One region of the Pseudoalteromonas sp. MT33b genome, then DNA from elsewhere that is predicted to be linked to it. Evidence: predicted binding sites of a transcription regulator. Region 1 holds the regulator's gene; the other holds the start of a gene.
The links. The regulator MetJ, encoded in region 1, represses methionine synthesis genes. The targets are predictions, from matches to a motif close to TAGACGTCTAGACGTCTA.
Positions count from the first base shown of each region.

Region 2: the regulator MetJ is predicted to act here: its motif matches at 6,414-6,431, upstream of metA (homoserine O-succinyltransferase).

Region 1 covers NZ_CP059831.1:3,109,347-3,118,252, forward strand. Annotated here, with positions in the region: gene H3302_RS14055 (penicillin-binding protein 1A) at 1-1,112, shown strand, start outside; gene metL (bifunctional aspartate kinase/homoserine dehydrogenase II) at 1,198-3,543, opposite strand; gene metB (cystathionine gamma-synthase) at 3,548-4,813, opposite strand; gene metJ (met regulon transcriptional regulator MetJ) at 5,037-5,357, shown strand; gene H3302_RS14075 (malic enzyme-like NAD(P)-binding protein) at 5,480-6,721, opposite strand; gene rpmE (50S ribosomal protein L31) at 7,246-7,461, opposite strand; gene priA (primosomal protein N') at 7,708-8,906, shown strand, end outside.
Region 2 covers NZ_CP059831.1:2,593,420-2,602,325, reverse strand. Annotated here, with positions in the region: gene cyoB (cytochrome o ubiquinol oxidase subunit I) at 1-723, shown strand, start outside; gene cyoC (cytochrome o ubiquinol oxidase subunit III) at 720-1,355, shown strand; gene cyoD (cytochrome o ubiquinol oxidase subunit IV) at 1,355-1,714, shown strand; gene cyoE (heme o synthase) at 1,861-2,745, shown strand; gene H3302_RS11780 (histone deacetylase) at 2,893-3,801, opposite strand; gene H3302_RS11775 (PilZ domain-containing protein) at 3,855-4,220, opposite strand; gene ettA (energy-dependent translational throttle protein EttA) at 4,370-6,043, opposite strand; gene metA (homoserine O-succinyltransferase) at 6,496-7,443, shown strand; gene H3302_RS11760 (homocysteine S-methyltransferase family protein) at 7,433-8,500, shown strand; gene metH (methionine synthase) at 8,511-8,906, shown strand, end outside.

The DNA of each region.
Region 1 (8,906 bases):
GTTCGAATATTAAACCATTTATTTACTCAGCGGCGTTAGAAAATGGCTATACCTTAGCCTCAATCTTAAATGATGCCCCCATTAACCAATGGGACAAAAGCCAAGGTGTTGCATGGCGTCCTAAAAATAGCCCAGCAGTTTACAATGGCCCTATTCGTATTCGTCGTGCTTTAGCACAATCTAAAAACGTTATTTCAGTTCGGTTATTACGCGGTGTTGGTTTAGAGCGCACAGCAGATCATTTATTAAAGTTTGGCTTTTTGAATAGCGACATTAACCGCAGTGAGTCGCTGGCATTAGGGAGTGCCTCTATTACGCCTCTTGAGCTTGCACGCGGCATGAGTGCCTTTGCAAATGGAGGGCACTTAATTACGCCTTATTACATCTCTGAAATTCAAGATTCTGCTGGAACAACTTTATATAAAGCCACACCAGAGCTTGCCTGTGATACCCCAGAGCAAAAGGTCACGCCCGATTTTGCAACACTTGATGATAGCCAACTGGTGGCCACAGAATTAGAACACAATGCTCAGCCTCGCTGCGCGCCTCGTATCATCTCAAAACAAAATGCTTTCTTAATTTCGCAAGCAATGCACAGCGCAATTTGGGGTGGCGGAAGCTGGGCACATAAAACAGGTTGGAGTGGTACTGGCTGGCGTGCACAAGCGCTTGATCGCCGTGATCTAGCAGGTAAAACCGGAACCACGAATGACTCTGTTGATACATGGTTTAGTGGTTTTAATCGCAATGTACTGACCTCTGTGTGGGTTGGCTTTGATAACCCAGGCAACCCACTGGGTCGTTCAACCTACAACAGTAACCTTGATAAGTCACAAATATCAGGGGCTGAATCAGGCGCAAAAACGGCTCAACCAGCTTGGGTTGATTTTATGCGAGTTGCTTTAGATGGTATGCCTGAGGCACCGATTGAGTTTCCAGAAGGCTTAGTGTCTGTGCGCATTGATTTAGCAACAGGGTTACTGAGCCATAAAAATGATTACACCAGTCGCTTTGAGTACTTTATTAAAGGCACCGCTCCGACGAAGTATGTCCTTGAGCAACCGACTAATGTGTTTGAAGAGTCACTTTCTACAGAGGAAGAGCTGTTCTAAACAGTCTTTAACACCTTTATTAGACTAATAAAAAAGCGCCCATTGGGCGCTTTTTGCTTAGCTATTTAAACTAAGATCAGCAAAATTATTTTAAGTTATTCACTAACCAGTAAAGGTCTGAATGAACTCCCGCAGCAGTCACTTCTTTTCCTGCACCAGGGCCTTGAATGACGAGCGCGTTGTCTGTGTACCACTGCGAATTAATCACAAAAATATTATCACCCGGCTTTAAGCTAGCTAATACATCATCGTGTGCAACATTCACTAAGCCAACGGCTGCTTTCGCTTTACCATCAACGAGCGTAATTGCACCGGTGTAGCGAACAACTTTATTTTCGGCCTGTGCAATGGCAGCCTTTTCTTCGATGAATGCATCAAGCAAATGCCTGTTCGCAAGGAAGTCTTGCCAACTTCCTGTTGCCAGTTCTTCAGGCATCAATGGCGTTAATGCAATGTCATCAAGCTCTAAATCTAACCCTAAATCGCGGGCTAAAATAAGTAACTTGCGCTGCATATCTCGGCCAGATAAATCTTCACGCGGGTCAGGTTCGGTGTAGCCCATTTGCTGCGCTTGTAGCACAAGTTCAGTAAACGGAACGTTACCATCATAGCAACTGCACAACCACGACAGCGTCCCCGAAAAAACCCCTTCTATACGATGAATACTATCACCACTATTTTGTAAGTCTGCCAATGCAAAGTTAATTGGTAAGCCGGCCCCTACACTGGTGTTATAACGCCACAACAAATTACGCTCAGCTAAATTAGAGCGCAATGTTTGATACCAATCATTTGCCGCTGTGCCTGCATATTTATTGGCACTAATTAAATGACAATTAAGCTCAACGAGTGCTGGGTATAATTGGCTAAACGCTTCACTGGCGGTGATATCAATCACCACTTTGTGTTCGTAATCAAGTTCGCTAATACGTGTTAGCAGTGTTTCTTTATCGTAGTGTTGGGCTTCACTTTGCCACTGCGCTTGCCACGTTTCTGTGTTCAAGCCACTGGCACTAAATAGCATTTGTTTTGAGCGTAATAATGCCACGACTTTAATCTGGTAATGAGCTGATAACCTAACAAACTGAGCCTGTAACTGTGATAGAAAGACTTCACCAACATTACCCAGCCCAGCCACGATAATAGCCAGTTCTTGACCCTTGTTGACCAATTTATCATGCAACAGGGTCAGTACATCGCTGTCTATAGCTTGATCGTTTAGTAGCAACACATACTGCTGATCTTGTTGTACAAAGCGTGGATGAATACTTTGCTCTTTAAGGAGCGAAATTGCTTGTTCAGCTAACTGGCTCACATCGCTACTTGGTGCCACAACCGCGCAGCCGCTTAAATTAGATTCAACAATATTAGCCCGCCCAGCAAGGTGACTCACCACTTGATGAGTACTGTGCCCTGGTACCAGCAAATAGGTATCACCTTCTTTCACAAAATGATGCAAACTGTGCTGAATTAGCTGACTCAGCTCCCCCACTTCACCTGTGCTTAGCGTATCAACACGCAGTAAATCGATATTATCTAAGGTCGTAATAAAACGCTTCGCCTTGCTATACCCTTCTTTTACAACCTCAGTTGGGCTGGCATCACAATCAAAGCTACTTCTTACAACAAGTTTAATGTCGCTGTCTTTAAGCGGTGATAAGGTTTTTGCATGTAAAACAGGGTTACCTAAGCGAGCCAATAAATTAGCTTGCTCTCGGCACACTTTTGCGTATTTAACGGCGTTTTTCACCTTACGAGGGTCTGTACTGAATACACCTTGGGTATCAGTCCAAATAGACACTTGCTTGGCAAAGGTATAGCTTGCTAACAAGGTCGCACTGTAGTCACTGCCATTACGACCCAGTGTTACCGTCTTACCCTGACAATCTGCAGCGATAAAGCCTGTCACCACATTGATCTTTACTTTACTGATCGCATCGGTGCATTGCTGTTGATTCTTTTGATGCAATAGTTGGCCATCATTTAATGTAAATAACTGCCGTGCATCCACATCCTGTGCTGCCACACCCAGCTGATTTAGATAGCCCGCTAATAAACGCGCAGACCATACTTCTCCATGTGCTAGCAACACGGCTTCTTGTAGTTGCTGTTTAGCAATAAGTATATTTAATAGCGCCAGCTCATCTTTTAATTGTGCCAATGCCTGCTGCTTGTTTTTTGCTACTAACAGCTGCTCTATTAAGGCGCGCTGATTATTATCAATCAGCAATAAAATATCACTAACCGCTTGGTTATCTTGCTGTTGATAACTTTGCCAAAGTTTTACCAAGGTGTCGGTTGTTTTGCCCGATGCAGACACCACCACACAATCACCTTGCTGCGTATTTGCTAAAACAATATTTGCCACAGCATGATAACGCTCTGCAGAGCTTAAGCTTGAGCCACCAAATTTATGAACAATATTTACCATTTTTCTACCACAATGCCGTATGTGCTGGCGTTAACTTAAAAGTGCTGCTTTGTTGCGTATTGGCTTGCGTGTGCGTTTGCTTCGCGTTGCTCTGAGTGGCTTGCTGCCCCTGACCTGGTTTAACTAAATTGAAAACACGGTCTAAATCGGCAATTAAATCTTTTACATCCTCAATGCCAACAGAGATACGAATTAACGTATCACCCACCCCTGCTTCTAAGCGAGCTTTTGCCTCCATTCCAGCATGAGTCATGGTCGCAGGGTGACAAATTAAACTCTCAACGCCCCCCAATGATTCGGCTAAGCTAAACTCTTTAAGGCCTGTTAGAAAAGCCGCAGCATCATTAATGTCGCCTTTAATATCAAAACTCACCATGCCACCAAAACCGCGTTGCTGTGCTTTAGCGAGCGCATGCTGAGGATGAGAAGCGAGACCGGGATAATATACTTGGCTCACAAACGGTGAATCTTCTAAATATTCTGCAATTGCAAACGCATTCTCTTGGTGCTGTTTTAAACGCACATTTAAAGTGCGTAAACCACGCAGAGTAAGATAACTATCAAACGGTGCACCCGTAATACCAATATTATTTGCCCACCAAGCCAGTTCATCACCCAACTCTTGCGTTGCTGCAATAACAGCACCGCCAACCACATCAGAGTGACCGTTAATGTATTTAGTCGTTGAATGCACGACTATATCAACACCAAACTCAATCGGGTTTTGCAAGGCCGGCGATAAAAACGTGTTATCAGCCGCAACAAGTGCACCGGATTGTTTAGCAATGGCGGTAATCGCTTTAATATCTGTTAGGCGTAAAATGGGGTTACTGGGTGTTTCAATCCAGATCAGTTTAGGTTTTATCGCTAAGATTTCTTGGTGATTTTCAGCTTTTGTTAAATCAAGCACTTTTAGTTTCAGTAAACCGCGCTTCTCTAATGAGGTAAATAAACGATAGCTACCGCCGTAACAGTCATGTGGAATAACCAAGGTATCATCGCTATTCAAAAGCTGTGTCGTTAAGTGAACAGCCGCCATGCCTGTCGCAGTAATAATGCCTTTAGCTCCGCCCTCTAGTTCAGCGAGTGTTTCGGCTAAAATATCACGGTTAGGGTTACCACTGCGGCCATAGTCATATTGGCGCTTAGTATCAAAATCAGCGAACGAATAAGTGGTTGATAAGTAAATTGGTGGAACGACTGCACCGTGGTGTTTATCGGCTTCAATGCCATGACGAACAGCAATCGTCGCTTTATTTTTTTCACTCATTTCATCACCTACTTAGAATTGGATGTTTAGACGTCTAAAAGGTTAGATGATCAAATATGAGAAGTCAAAGCATTTATCGCCATTACATAGAAGTTTATACATTTACACGACTAGATGGCTAAATAACTAGTATTTGACTATCTTTTTTAAAGCGATAGAATTTCCGCATCTTGCGCTGTGGATAAGGCGTAAACAACTGACAACCGAGGCAACGAAACAACTTATGGCTAAATGGAACGGTGAATACATTCACCCATATGCAGAACACGGTAAAAAATCAGAGCAAGTAAAAAAAATTACCGTATCAATTCCGCTGAACGTATTAAAAGTATTAACTGATGAGCGCACGCGTCGTCAGATTAATAATCTTCGTCATGCCACTAACAGTGAGCTACTGTGCGAAGCCTTTTTACACGCTTTTACAGGTCAACCATTACCGAATGATGACGACCTTCGTAAAGATAACCCTGAAAAAGTACCTGAAGAAGTAAAAAGAATTATGCAAGAAATGGGGTTAGATATCCCCGTACTTGATTCAGAGTAAATATTTCGGCCACCGGATCGTAGCCGATTTCTCAGACATAAAAAAACTCAGCCTTGGCTGAGTTTTTTATTTGCAGTTAGTTATACCTACCCGCTTAATCAAACGAATAGGTACCTAATTATTTAACGCATGTAGTTTTCTGGCATGTCAATTTGCGCCACACCAGACTCAACGGCTGCTTCTGCAACAGCACGTGCAATACGTGGTAATAAGCGTGGGTCCATTGGTTTTGGAATAATGTACTCAGCACCAAACTCAAGTGAATCAACACCCGACGCCTTAAGCACTTCGTTAGGCACAGGCTCTTTCGCAATACTACGAATAGCATGCACCGCTGCAATTTTCATTTCATCATTGATTGATGTCGCACGCACATCAAGCGCACCGCGGAAAATGAATGGGAAACACAATACATTATTAACCTGATTAGGGTAATCAGAACGCCCTGTTGCCATAATTAAATCATTACGTGCACCGTGTGCAACAGCTGGCGCGATTTCTGGATCAGGGTTTGAACATGCAAAAACCACCGGCTTATCTGCCATCAGTTTTAAATCTTCAGCGGTTAATAAGTTAGGGCCAGATACACCAACAAATACATCAGCATCGGCTATCACATCTTGCAAAGTGCGCTTATCGGTATTGTTAGCAAATAGCAATTTATACTCGTTTAAGTCATCTCGACGTGTATGGATCACGCCTTTGCGGTCAAGCATATAAATGTGCTCACGCAATGCACCACATTTAATAAGTAGTTCCATACATGCAACCGCTGCTGCACCGGCACCTAAACACACGATAATCGCGTCTTCGATATCTTTACCCTGTACTTCAAGCGCATTTAGCATGCCTGCTGCTGTTACGATTGCAGTACCATGTTGGTCATCGTGGAAAACAGGGATGCTACAACGCTCAATAAGCGCTTTTTCAATTTCGAAACACTCTGGCGCTTTAATATCTTCTAGGTTGATACCACCAAACGTATCGGCAATATTTGCAACAGTATTAATGAAGTCTTCTGTCGTGCGGTGTTTTACTTCGATATCTATCGAGTCTAAACCTGCAAAGCGTTTAAATAAAAGTGCTTTACCTTCCATCACAGGTTTTGATGCAAGCGGACCTAAATTGCCTAAGCCTAAAATTGCGGTACCGTTTGAAATAACCGCAACCATATTACCTTTGCCGGTGTATTTATAGGCATTTGCTGGATCGGCTGCTATCTCACGGACGGGCTCTGCGACACCTGGACTATATGCTAGAGCGAGATCATTAACCGTTTCTGCTGGTTTAGTTAGTTCTACACTAATTTTACCTGGAACGGGGTGAGCGTGGTAATGTAATGCTTGTTCACGAAAATCTGACATAACGCGATAGTATCCTGCAATAAGTTAAAAAGTGAGAGGGCTTGCATCTGTACGATACCTGTAATATATAAAAATTCCAAGTATTATCAGGTCTATCCTGTTATATGCTATATCGCTTAATTTTAAAGGATTTCCCAACAATTTCTGCACATAGTTTTAATTCACAACAGATAAAAATTCATCTATTTGTGGCCATTTAAGCACCTGTTTTTGTATTTTATAGGCACGAACACAGCAAATAACCGAAACTTAGCAAAATGAGCAACTTTAACGAACTTAACAGCATTTATAGGTGAAGTTCATATAAATTGTTACTTTTTACAACTTTTGGAATCATTTATATCATTCAAAATATAGCGAAGGGATCACTATTTGTCTGCATTATTAGCGATATATTGGGCATAACAAGCAGAAATAGTTATGCACATAAAGCGTGTAGGCATGGGATATAAAAAAGAATGGGTCTGAATTTCAGGCATAAAAAAAGCACCCAAAGGGTGCTTCTTTCAACTAAACAGCAGATATTACTTCTTGCTGCTAAGTGCACCGAAGCGCTTGTTGAAACGATCAACACGGCCGCCAGTGTCTAAAATCTTTTGCTTACCAGTGTAAAACGGGTGACACTCAGAACATACGTCTAAGTGGATGTCTTTACATAAAGTAGAGCTAGTTTCGAATTTGTTACCACATGAACAAGTTGCAGTGATAGCTTCGTACTTAGGGTGAATACCTTCTTTCATAGGAACCTCTAGTTAAGGCCGCATCGCTCTCCAAACCCGAAGTCTGGCACCATACGTCGTTAATACAATTAATAGGTCGCGTATTTTATAGCTCAAGCAGCCTCTCGACAAGCTTTAAATTCATCTTTAGCTAAAAAAATAAACAAGTCATCAAACGTTCAGTATTTGTTGGTAGGTTTTTAGCACTAATTTTAGTACATTAGCAACACACGCTATTTTTTCTATTCTTAATTCAGTTGAGTTGTTATGCACTTTGTAGAAGTTGCCATAAAAGTCCCTTTACAGCGTACCTTCGATTATAAAGTTGAGCAGCTGCTACATAGCCCTGAGCTGCGAGTAGGCATGCGTGTGCGTGTGCCTTTTGGCTCTCAAAAAAAGATAGCAGTCGTACTGGCAATCAAAACCAGTACCGATGTACCCGAAGATAAAATTAAAGCCATTATTGATGTTATAGACGATGCCCCTATTTTATCTGAGCAACACTTAGCACTGCTAAAATTTACTGCTCGCTATTACTGCTACCCACTTGGTGAAACAATTCATACAGCGCTTCCAGCGGCACTACGCCAAGGTGAATGCCCAGACAAAACCAGTATAAATATGGTTGAACTCACCGACAAAGGTGCAAAATTACCTTCACTCAAAGCAAAAACACAACTTAATTTGCTGAAGCAGCTAGCGCAGTCAGGCAAGTCATCTTTAACCGAATTAAAAGCACTCGGCTTTAATAAAAAAACCATTGATAGCTTGCTCGAAAAAGAACTCATTAAACAGTTTATCGAACATGATAACCAATGGCAGCAACGCGCCCCAACAATTGGCAGTAAACCAACCCTAAACAAAGAACAAGCCGTTGCATGCACAACGATTAATCAAGCAAGTGGGTTCACCTGTTTTTTACTTGAAGGCGTTACCGGCAGTGGTAAAACAGAAGTGTATTTACAGTGCCTTGAAGAGGTTCTAAAAAAAGGCCAGCAAGCACTGGTGTTAGTGCCCGAAATTGGGCTAACACCACAAACCGTTAATCGTTTTCGCCGTCGCTTTCCCGATACCCCTATTATGCTTTGGCATTCAGCATTAACCGACAACGAGCGCTTGCAAACATGGCGTTTCTGCGAAAAAGGCAGCTGCGCCATTGTTATCGGCACCCGTTCGAGTATTTTCTTACCTTTTTTATCACTTGGTATGATCATTGTTGATGAAGAGCACGACAGCTCGTTTAAGCAACAAGATACGCTGCGTTATCATGCTCGCGATTTAGCAGCCTACAGAGCTTATCAACAGCAAATACCCTTGATACTAGGTAGCGCAACTCCCGCTCTCGAAACGTTACATAAAGCAATAAATAACAAGTACCAACTATTGAGCTTAACGGAGCGTGCGCAAACCAGCACTGATAACCAATTTCACTTAATGGATATGAAAGGCCAACCCGAACAAGCCGG
Region 2 (8,906 bases), 520 kb from region 1:
CATAACACCATTATTGGTGGTGCAGTGTTCGGTTACTTAGCAGGTTTCGCATTTTGGTTCCCTAAAGCAATGGGCTTCAAACTTGACGAACGCTGGGGAAGAAGATCTTTCTGGTGCTGGTTAATTGGTTTCTTTGTGGCATTCATGCCGTTATACGTGCTTGGTTTCTTAGGTATGACTCGTCGTTTAAACCACACAAATAACCCAGATTGGAACATGTGGTTATACATTGCAGCAGGCGGTGCGGTGATCATCATGTTCGGTATCTTGTTCCAAGTAGTACAACTTGTTGTGAGTTTTAAAAACCGCGAGCAATTAGATGATACAACAGGTGATCCATGGAATGGTCATACGCTTGAATGGGCGTCTGCATCACCTCCGCAGTACTACAACTTTGCAAAAATTCCCCATGTTGATGACATTGATGCATGGACTGACATGAAAGAAAAAGGCTTAGCTTACAAACAAGAAGCATCTTATAGCCCAATTCACATGCCAAAAAATACGCCAGCGGGTGTATTGATGAGCGGAGCATTAACAACGTTCTGTTTTGCCATGATTTGGCATATATGGTGGCTTGCAGCCTTTGGTTTACTGGGTGCTATCGCGATATTTATTAAACGTTGTTATACAACTGATGTTGATTATTACGTGCAACCAGATGAAATTGTTGAACTTGAAACGGCGCACAATACCGCCGCGACTAAAGGGGTGAATGCATGAGTACTATCACTGCAGATTTAAACACCTTAAGTAATGCTCAAGGTCATGTTGAAGCACATGATAGTGAGCATCACGACACAGGTGGCAACACGGTATTCGGTTTTTGGCTTTATTTAATGACCGACTGCTTATTATTTGCTTCTTTCTTTGCAACTTATGCCGTGCTGTTTATGAACACAGCCGGCGGTGTGTCAGGCAAAGACATTTTTGAACTTGATTTTGTCGCGGTTGAAACCGCGGCACTCCTACTAAGTAGTATTACATTTGGCTTTGCGATGATTTCTGCACATTCGCAGAAAAAGGCAGCAACATTGACCTGGTTACTTGTCACTTTTGCTTTTGGTGCTGTGTTTATTGGTATGGAAGTGTATGAGTTTCATCACCTAATTGCGCACGGTAATGGCCCGCAACACAGTGCCTTTTTAACGTCGTTTTTCTCTTTAGTCGGTTTACATGGTCTGCATGTAACAGCGGGTTTAATTTGGATGACAATCATGATGATCGAAGTTGTTCGTCGTGGTTTAAACCCGCAAACAGTGACACGCTTAAGTTGTTTAAGTTTGTTCTGGCACTTTTTAGATGTGGTGTGGATCTGTGTGTTTACCGTTGTTTATTTAATGGGAGCAATGTAATGAGTCACAGTGAATCGCATGTCATTAATAACTTAGAAGTACACGCACACGACACACAATCACATGGCAGTATGAAAGACTATTTTATTGGCTTTGTGTTGTCAGTGATTTTAACGGCTATTCCATTTTGGGCTGTGATGAGTGGGTCGTTTTCAAAACCAGCCACCGTCTGGTGCATTGTGACGATGGCGGTTGTGCAAATTTGGGTGCATTTAAAGTACTTCTTGCATTTAAGCTTTAAAACTGAAGACGGCAAAGCCAGCTCATTGTCATTTATCTTCAGCGCCATAATTATCGTGATGGTGGTTGGTTTGTCGGTGTGGATCATCTACGAATCGAACGCCATGATGATGTATTAAATAACAATTATTTTTATGTAATTGATATAAAGATTTACGAAAGGAGCTGGTTAGTTTGAGATTGTGTCTCCAGTTCTTACAGTCTGTTATTAGCTAGTTTCTTTCGTAATTTTGCGTTTGTGCAGAATATTAGAGGAGTCGAGGAAGTGTTTCGACGTTATTTAAATGTCACTAAACCTGGCATTATCATGGGCAATTTAATCTCTGTTGCGGGGGGATTCTTGCTAGCCTCTCGTGGCGATGTTGACCCATGGTTAATGGTCGCAACTTTGCTTGGGTTATCTTTAGTTGTGGCATCTGGATGCGCTATCAATAATGTGATTGATCGTGATATTGATGTTGCAATGGCGCGCACTCGCAAACGCGTCACAGTCACTGGCGAAATGTCAGCAAAGGCCGCTATGGCACATGGCATCGTGCTGGGTGTTTTTGGTTTCACATTATTAGCCGTTTATACCAACGTGGTGGCACTCTTATTTGCTACGTTTGGTTACGTCATTTACGTCGGTGTATACAGCTTATATATGAAACGTCGTTCTGTGTATGGCACCTTTGTCGGTAGTTTATCGGGCGCAGTTCCACCTGTGGTGGGCTATTGTGCGGTAACGGGACAGTTTGATGCCGGTGCTGTGATTTTATTGGTAATGTTTAGTTTATGGCAAATGCCTCATTCATATGCAATTGCAATCTTTCGTTATAACGACTACCAAGCGGCCAGAATTCCCGTGTTACCCGTAGCGCAAGGGATCGAAAAGGCAAAGCATCACATTGTTTTATATATCGCCGTGTATGCGTTGGTTGTGATGTTATTAACCATTAGTGGTTATACAGGTTTAGCTTTCATGGCTGTAGCTTGTACAACGAGTTTTTGGTGGTTGCTTATGGCGCTCAGAGGTTATCGTCGCAATATTGATGTAAGCGGTTGGGCGCGCCAAGTGTTTGCTTTTTCGATAGTAAATATTACGGTTTTGAGCATAGCGATGGCTTTAGATTACCACTCAGTAGCTCCTCAGCTACTGGTTTTAACTTAGAGAAAAGTTGCTAACATATCCCAATGTTACAGTAGCAAAGGCCCGGTTTTTTCTCCACCGGGCCTTTTTTCGTTAGTTAAAAAACGAGTTAGACCAATTTTTTAACTAATCCCTCACTATCATTCCGAGTAATTACAAGTGGTATCACTAAAACTGAGCAGCTTGCTCTACCACTATGCCGTGACGAGCGGCTAAGCGGCGATGATCTTTATCATAGCCACCACCAATGACCGTTGCGACAGGCACATTATGTTCAAGGCAGCGTTTAAGTACTAAATGGTCGCGTTGTTCAATGCCTTGCCAGCTTATATCAAGTTTTCCTAAGCCATCTTGCTGCCATACATCAACACCTGCATCGTAAAGTACTAAATCTGGATTAAGGGTTTTTAGTAAGTAACTTAGCGTCTCATCAACGATGCCAATGTACTCTTTATCGCTAACACCCGGGTTTAAGCCAATATCGAGATCGCTGGCTGATTTGCGAAATGGAAAGTTTTTCTCACAATGAATCGAACACGTATACGCATAGGGTTGATGGGTGAGCATGGCTGCAGTGCCATCGCCTTGGTGAACATCTAAGTCAAAAATCAGCACATTGGTCACTTCGCCACTCTTTATCAGTGTTTCACTGGTGAACGCTAAATCGTTTACCATGCAATAACCCGAACCAAAATCATAATGGGCATGATGAGTGCCGCCGGCTAAGTGGCAGGCAAGCCCATGTTTTAAAGCGAGGCGTGCGGTTTGTAAGGTGCCAAGTGGGGCTGTGAATGTTCGTGCCATCAATTGTTCAGACCAAGGTAAACCAATTCGGCGCATGGCTTTTTCATCCAAGCGGTTATGCCACAGGTCATTAATATAGTCATCGCAATGCACCAGTTCTAGTGGTGCGGGGCTGCCTAATATCGGCTGTACTAAATTATCACTGATCAGGCCAAGGCTATGAACATGGTCATATAAATAAGCAAATTTACTCATTACAAAACGATGGTTAGGATCGAAGCTAAAGGAATAATTAGGGTGATATACCAAGGGTAAGTGTGGGTTTAAGTACATAACTCATTTAATAACGGGATTTGCTACAGCATAGCGAATTTATTCGCCGTTGTTTACTCTGGTACGTGAATTAAGTGTGCTAACTCACGATGTAATAGGCCTTCATCGCCTAAGTTCAGCTCAATCAGGCGCTTCAAATGACTGATACTGTCGATATCAATATGTTCGCAAATAAGTCCGGCATGCTGCTGTTCTACATGGCACAACTCGACTTGCATTTTAATCTCTACAGTTGAGTCGGGTAGGGTAAACGATAAAACGGCTTTACTGTGGATAGGAACTAAAAATGAATCGCTTTTGGTTATAAGCGCACCATGCAAGGATAAATCAAGCAGTTGACATTGATACTTATACTCATCAATACAAAGCGTTGCAGGGCAAGAAAATAATACCCGAGAAAACTGTCTACGCTCATTCATGGTGTGATCCCCAAGTCATTGTCGTTTCATTAACTTAATTCGCTAAAATCAGTATAGTTCAATATGCAAGGTGTGAGTGAAACGATAGCTGGTAAACGTTATCGGCCACAAAAAAGCCCCAAGAAGGGGCTTTCGAATAAGACGGTAAATTAACCAATCTTTTTATATTTAATACGCTTAGGTTGTGCGGCTTCTGCGCCTAAGGTTTTCTTCAACCACTCTTCGTATTCTGTGTAGTTACCATCGAAGAAGTTAATTTGGCCTTCGTCACGGTAATCAAGAATATGCGTAGCGATACGGTCAAGGAACCAACGGTCATGCGAGATACACATTACACAGCCTGGGAACTCTAGAATCGCGTTCTCAAGTGCACGAAGTGTTTCAACATCAAGATCGTTAGTCGGCTCATCCAGTAGTAATACGTTACCACCCGCTTTTAATAGCTTTGCAAGGTGTAAACGGTTGCGCTCACCGCCTGATAAGTCTTTAACGAATTTTTGTTGGTCGTTACCTTTGAAGTTAAAGCGACCAACATAGGCGCGGCTTTGGAATTCAAAGTTACCAATTTTTAATACGTCTTGACCGTTAGAGATCTCTTGGAAAACGGTGTTGCTTTCATCCATGTCGCCACGGAACTGATCAACGGTAGCAAGCTCAACAGTTTCACCCACAAGGATTTCACCACTGTCTGGCTTTTCTTCACCGCTTAACATTTTGAATAAGGTTGATTTACCCGCACCATTGGCACCGATAATACCTACGATTGCACCTTTTGGCATCGCAAAGTTTAAGTCGTCGATTAAAACACGATCGCCAAAGCTTTTCTTAAGACCTTTTACTTCAATAACTTGGTCGCCTAAGCGTGGACCCGGTGGAATGAATAGCTCATTCGTTTCGTTACGTTTTTGGTAATCGTTCTGTTGTAGCTCAGAGAACTGTGCCATACGCGCTTTAGACTTAGCTTGACGGCCTTTCGGGTTTGAACGAACCCATTCAAGTTCTTGTGCAATTGACTTTTGACGAGCTTTTTCAGATTTTTGTTCTTGTTGTAAACGTAAATCTTTTTGCTCAAGCCATGATGAGTAGTTACCTTCCCACGGAATACCTTCACCACGGTCAAGTTCTAAAATCCACCCAGCAACGTTATCTAAGAAGTAACGGTCGTGGGTTACAGCGACCACAGTACCTTCGTAGTCGTGTAAGAAACGCTCTAACCATGCCACAGACTCTGCGTCTAAGTGGTTGGTTGGTTCGTCAAGAATCAGCATGTCTGGTTTTTCAAGCAGTAAACGACAGATGGCAACACGGCGACGTTCACCACCCGAAAGGTGTTCAATTTTAGCATCCCACGGTGGTAAACGAAGAGCATCTGCTGCGCGCTCTAATACGTTATCGATATTGTGACCGTCGTGTGCTTGGATAATTGCTTCAAGCTCGCCTTGCTCTTTTGCAAGTGCATCAAAGTCAGCATCTTCCATAGCATACTCGTTGTATACTTCATCAAGACGGTTTAGCGCATTTTTAACTTCGCTTACGGCTTCTTCAACGGTTTCGCGTACTGTTTTGTTTTCGTCTAAAACAGGCTCTTGCGGTAAGTAACCTATTTTTGTGCCAGGTTGTGGACGAGCTTCACCTTCAAAGTCTTGGTCAACACCTGCCATAATACGAAGTAACGTCGATTTACCTGCGCCATTTAGACCAAGCACACCAATTTTTGCGCCCGGGAAAAAGTGTAAAGAGATATCTTTTAAGATAGTGCGCTTAGGCGGCACAACTTTAGAAACTCGACTCATCGAGAATATAAACTTATCTGGTAACACCATGAAAAGAGCCTTCAATTTATAAGAAAAATTAACAGCCACTATTGTATACCCAAACCACCTCAAAATACAGAATTCAGCGTTTATCAGGGGCTTAATATCATGGTACTGCTTTGCAAAAATAGCGCACGCATTTAAGGAGCATAAATGCAGAGTAAGCGCCTTGTAAGCATTGCACAAAGGCTTAAAACTCATTTTTACAGCGGTGTTGGCTTAAACACAGTAACAAGCCACTTTTTGAGATGCTTGCTCTTTTATCGTGATTAAACACAACCGTCATTCGTAGAGGCACTGCTTTTGGCAATTTAAGGGCCTGCGCATCAACGAAACTGGCTTCCTAAGAGGTTGCTTTAGCACAAATAAAAAAATCATTTGGACATCTAAACATCTAGAGGTTGAAATTTCTAACTATCCGTTCATAATTAGCAGTCTAATAAGTATGCTCGGAGCCCACTATGCCCATTACAGTCAAAGATGAATTGCCCGCAATTGTAAAATTACGTCAAGAGAACGTATTTGTAATGCCTAAAAGTCGTGCGAAAACGCAAGAAATTCGTCCAATGCGTTTGGCCATCTTAAACTTAATGCCGAATAAAGTGGAAACCGAAGTGCAGTTTATTCGGTTGTTGGCTAATTCACCGTTGCAAGTGAATGTTGAGCTGCTGCGTTTAGACACCCACCGAAGTAGCAGTACCTCAGAGCAACACCTCGATACGTTTTATCGTTACTTTTCTGAAGTAAAAGACAATAACTACGATGCCATGATCATCACAGGCGCGCCGCTTGCACATTTAGAGTATGACGACGTTGCTTACTGGGATGAGCTAAAAGTGATTTTAGACTGGGCTGAGCACCACGTTACGTCAACATTATTTTCATGTTGGGCGGCTCACGCAGGGCTTTATCATCACTATGGTTTAAAACGAGAGTTAATGCCTAATAAGCTCAGTGGCGTGTTTACGCACAAAAGTTATTTTGAGCATGCCGCGTTAACGCGCGGTTTTGATGATACCTTTTTAGTTCCGCACTCGCGCTATGGCCACATTGATATTGAAAAAATTAACAGCTGTGATGATTTAGTAGTATTAGCAGGGTCTGAGCGTGTTGGGGCGTATTTAATTAAGAATAAATCAGGCAGCCAAGTATATATAACGGGCCATCCTGAGTATGATGCGCATACATTAAAAGGGGAATATTTACGCGACTGCGAAAAGTCAGACGATGCGCCAAAACCAGAAAACTATTTCCCTGACGATAACCCAGATAACGAACCGTCGAAAACATGGCAAAGTCACGCCTTTTTATTGTTTTCGAATTGGTTAAACTACTACGTGTACCAAACAACACCGTATGATATTAACCTAGTTAGCCAAGACGTAAGGACTAACAACTATGCCGAGTAATGCAGTGAATAAACGCGAACAATTAACCGAGGCGCTCAAGCAGCGAATTTTGATCCTCGATGGCGCGATGGGCACCATGATCCAAGAACATAAATTAGAAGAACAAGACTATCGCGGTGAGCGTTTTAAAGACTGGCATGTCCTTATTAAAGGCAATAATGATTTATTAAGCCTTACTCAGCCAAAGATTATTGCTGATATTCACCGCGCATACCTTAATGCAGGTGCCGACATTATCGAAACCAATACGTTTAATGCCACCACTATTTCGATGGAAGATTATGACATGGCAAACTTAAGCCGTGAAATAAACCTTGAGTCGGCCAAGCTTGCGCGTGCAGCGTGTGACGAATTTACAGCAAAAACACCTGCAAAACCGCGCTATGTTGCAGGGGTCTTAGGGCCAACTTCAAAAACCTGTTCTATTTCACCTGATGTCAATGACCCTGGGTATCGTAATATCAACTTTGATAAATTGGTAAATGCGTATGTTGAATCGACCCTTGCCTTAATGGAGGGGGGGGTAGACATCATTTTAATCGAAACTATCTTTGATACGCTCAACGCAAAAGCCGCTTCGTTTGCTGTAGAAGAAGCGTTTGAACAAGCAGGACGAACTTTGCCAGTCATGATTTCTGGCACCATTACCGACGCCTCAGGACGAACGTTGTCGGGGCAAACAACCGAAGCTTTTTACAATTCAATCCGTCACATTAAACCACTTTCAATTGGTTTAAACTGTGCGCTTGGGCCAGATTTGTTACGTCAATACGTAGAAGAGTTATCGCGTGTATGCGAAACCTTTACCTCGGCTCATCCTAATGCGGGCTTACCTAATGAGTTTGGCGAGTACGACTTGGAAGCGCCTGAAATGGCGAAAGAAATTATTGATTGGGGACAATCGGGATTCATTAATATCGTGGGCGGTTGTTGTGGTACAACCCCTGCACACATTAAAGCCTTTGCCAAAGGCCTTGCAGGAGTTAAGCCTCGTCCATTGCCTGAGCTTGAAGTGCGTATGCGCTTATCGGGCCTTGAAGCGTGTAACTTAAACTAAGGTAGCCGAAATGACACAACAAATAGCAGTATTTACTAACGTCGGCGAACGTACCAATGTGACCGGTTCAGCCATGTTCAAGCGATTGATCATGGAAGAAGATTACGAAACCGCTCTTAATGTTGCCCGTGAACAAGTCGAAAATGGTGCACAGATCATTGATATCAACATGGATGAAGCCATGTTGGATTCAAAAGCCGCGATGGTGAAGTTTCTGAACTTGATTGCCTCTGAGCCAGATATTTCTAAAGTACCGATCATGATCGACTCATCAAAATGGGAAGTTATTGAAGCCGGCTTAAAATGTATTCAAGGCAAGGCGATTGTAAACTCAATTTCACTGAAAGAAGGTGAAGAGCCTTTTATTCGTCAGGCAAAGTTAATTAAACGTTTTGGTGCTGCTGCA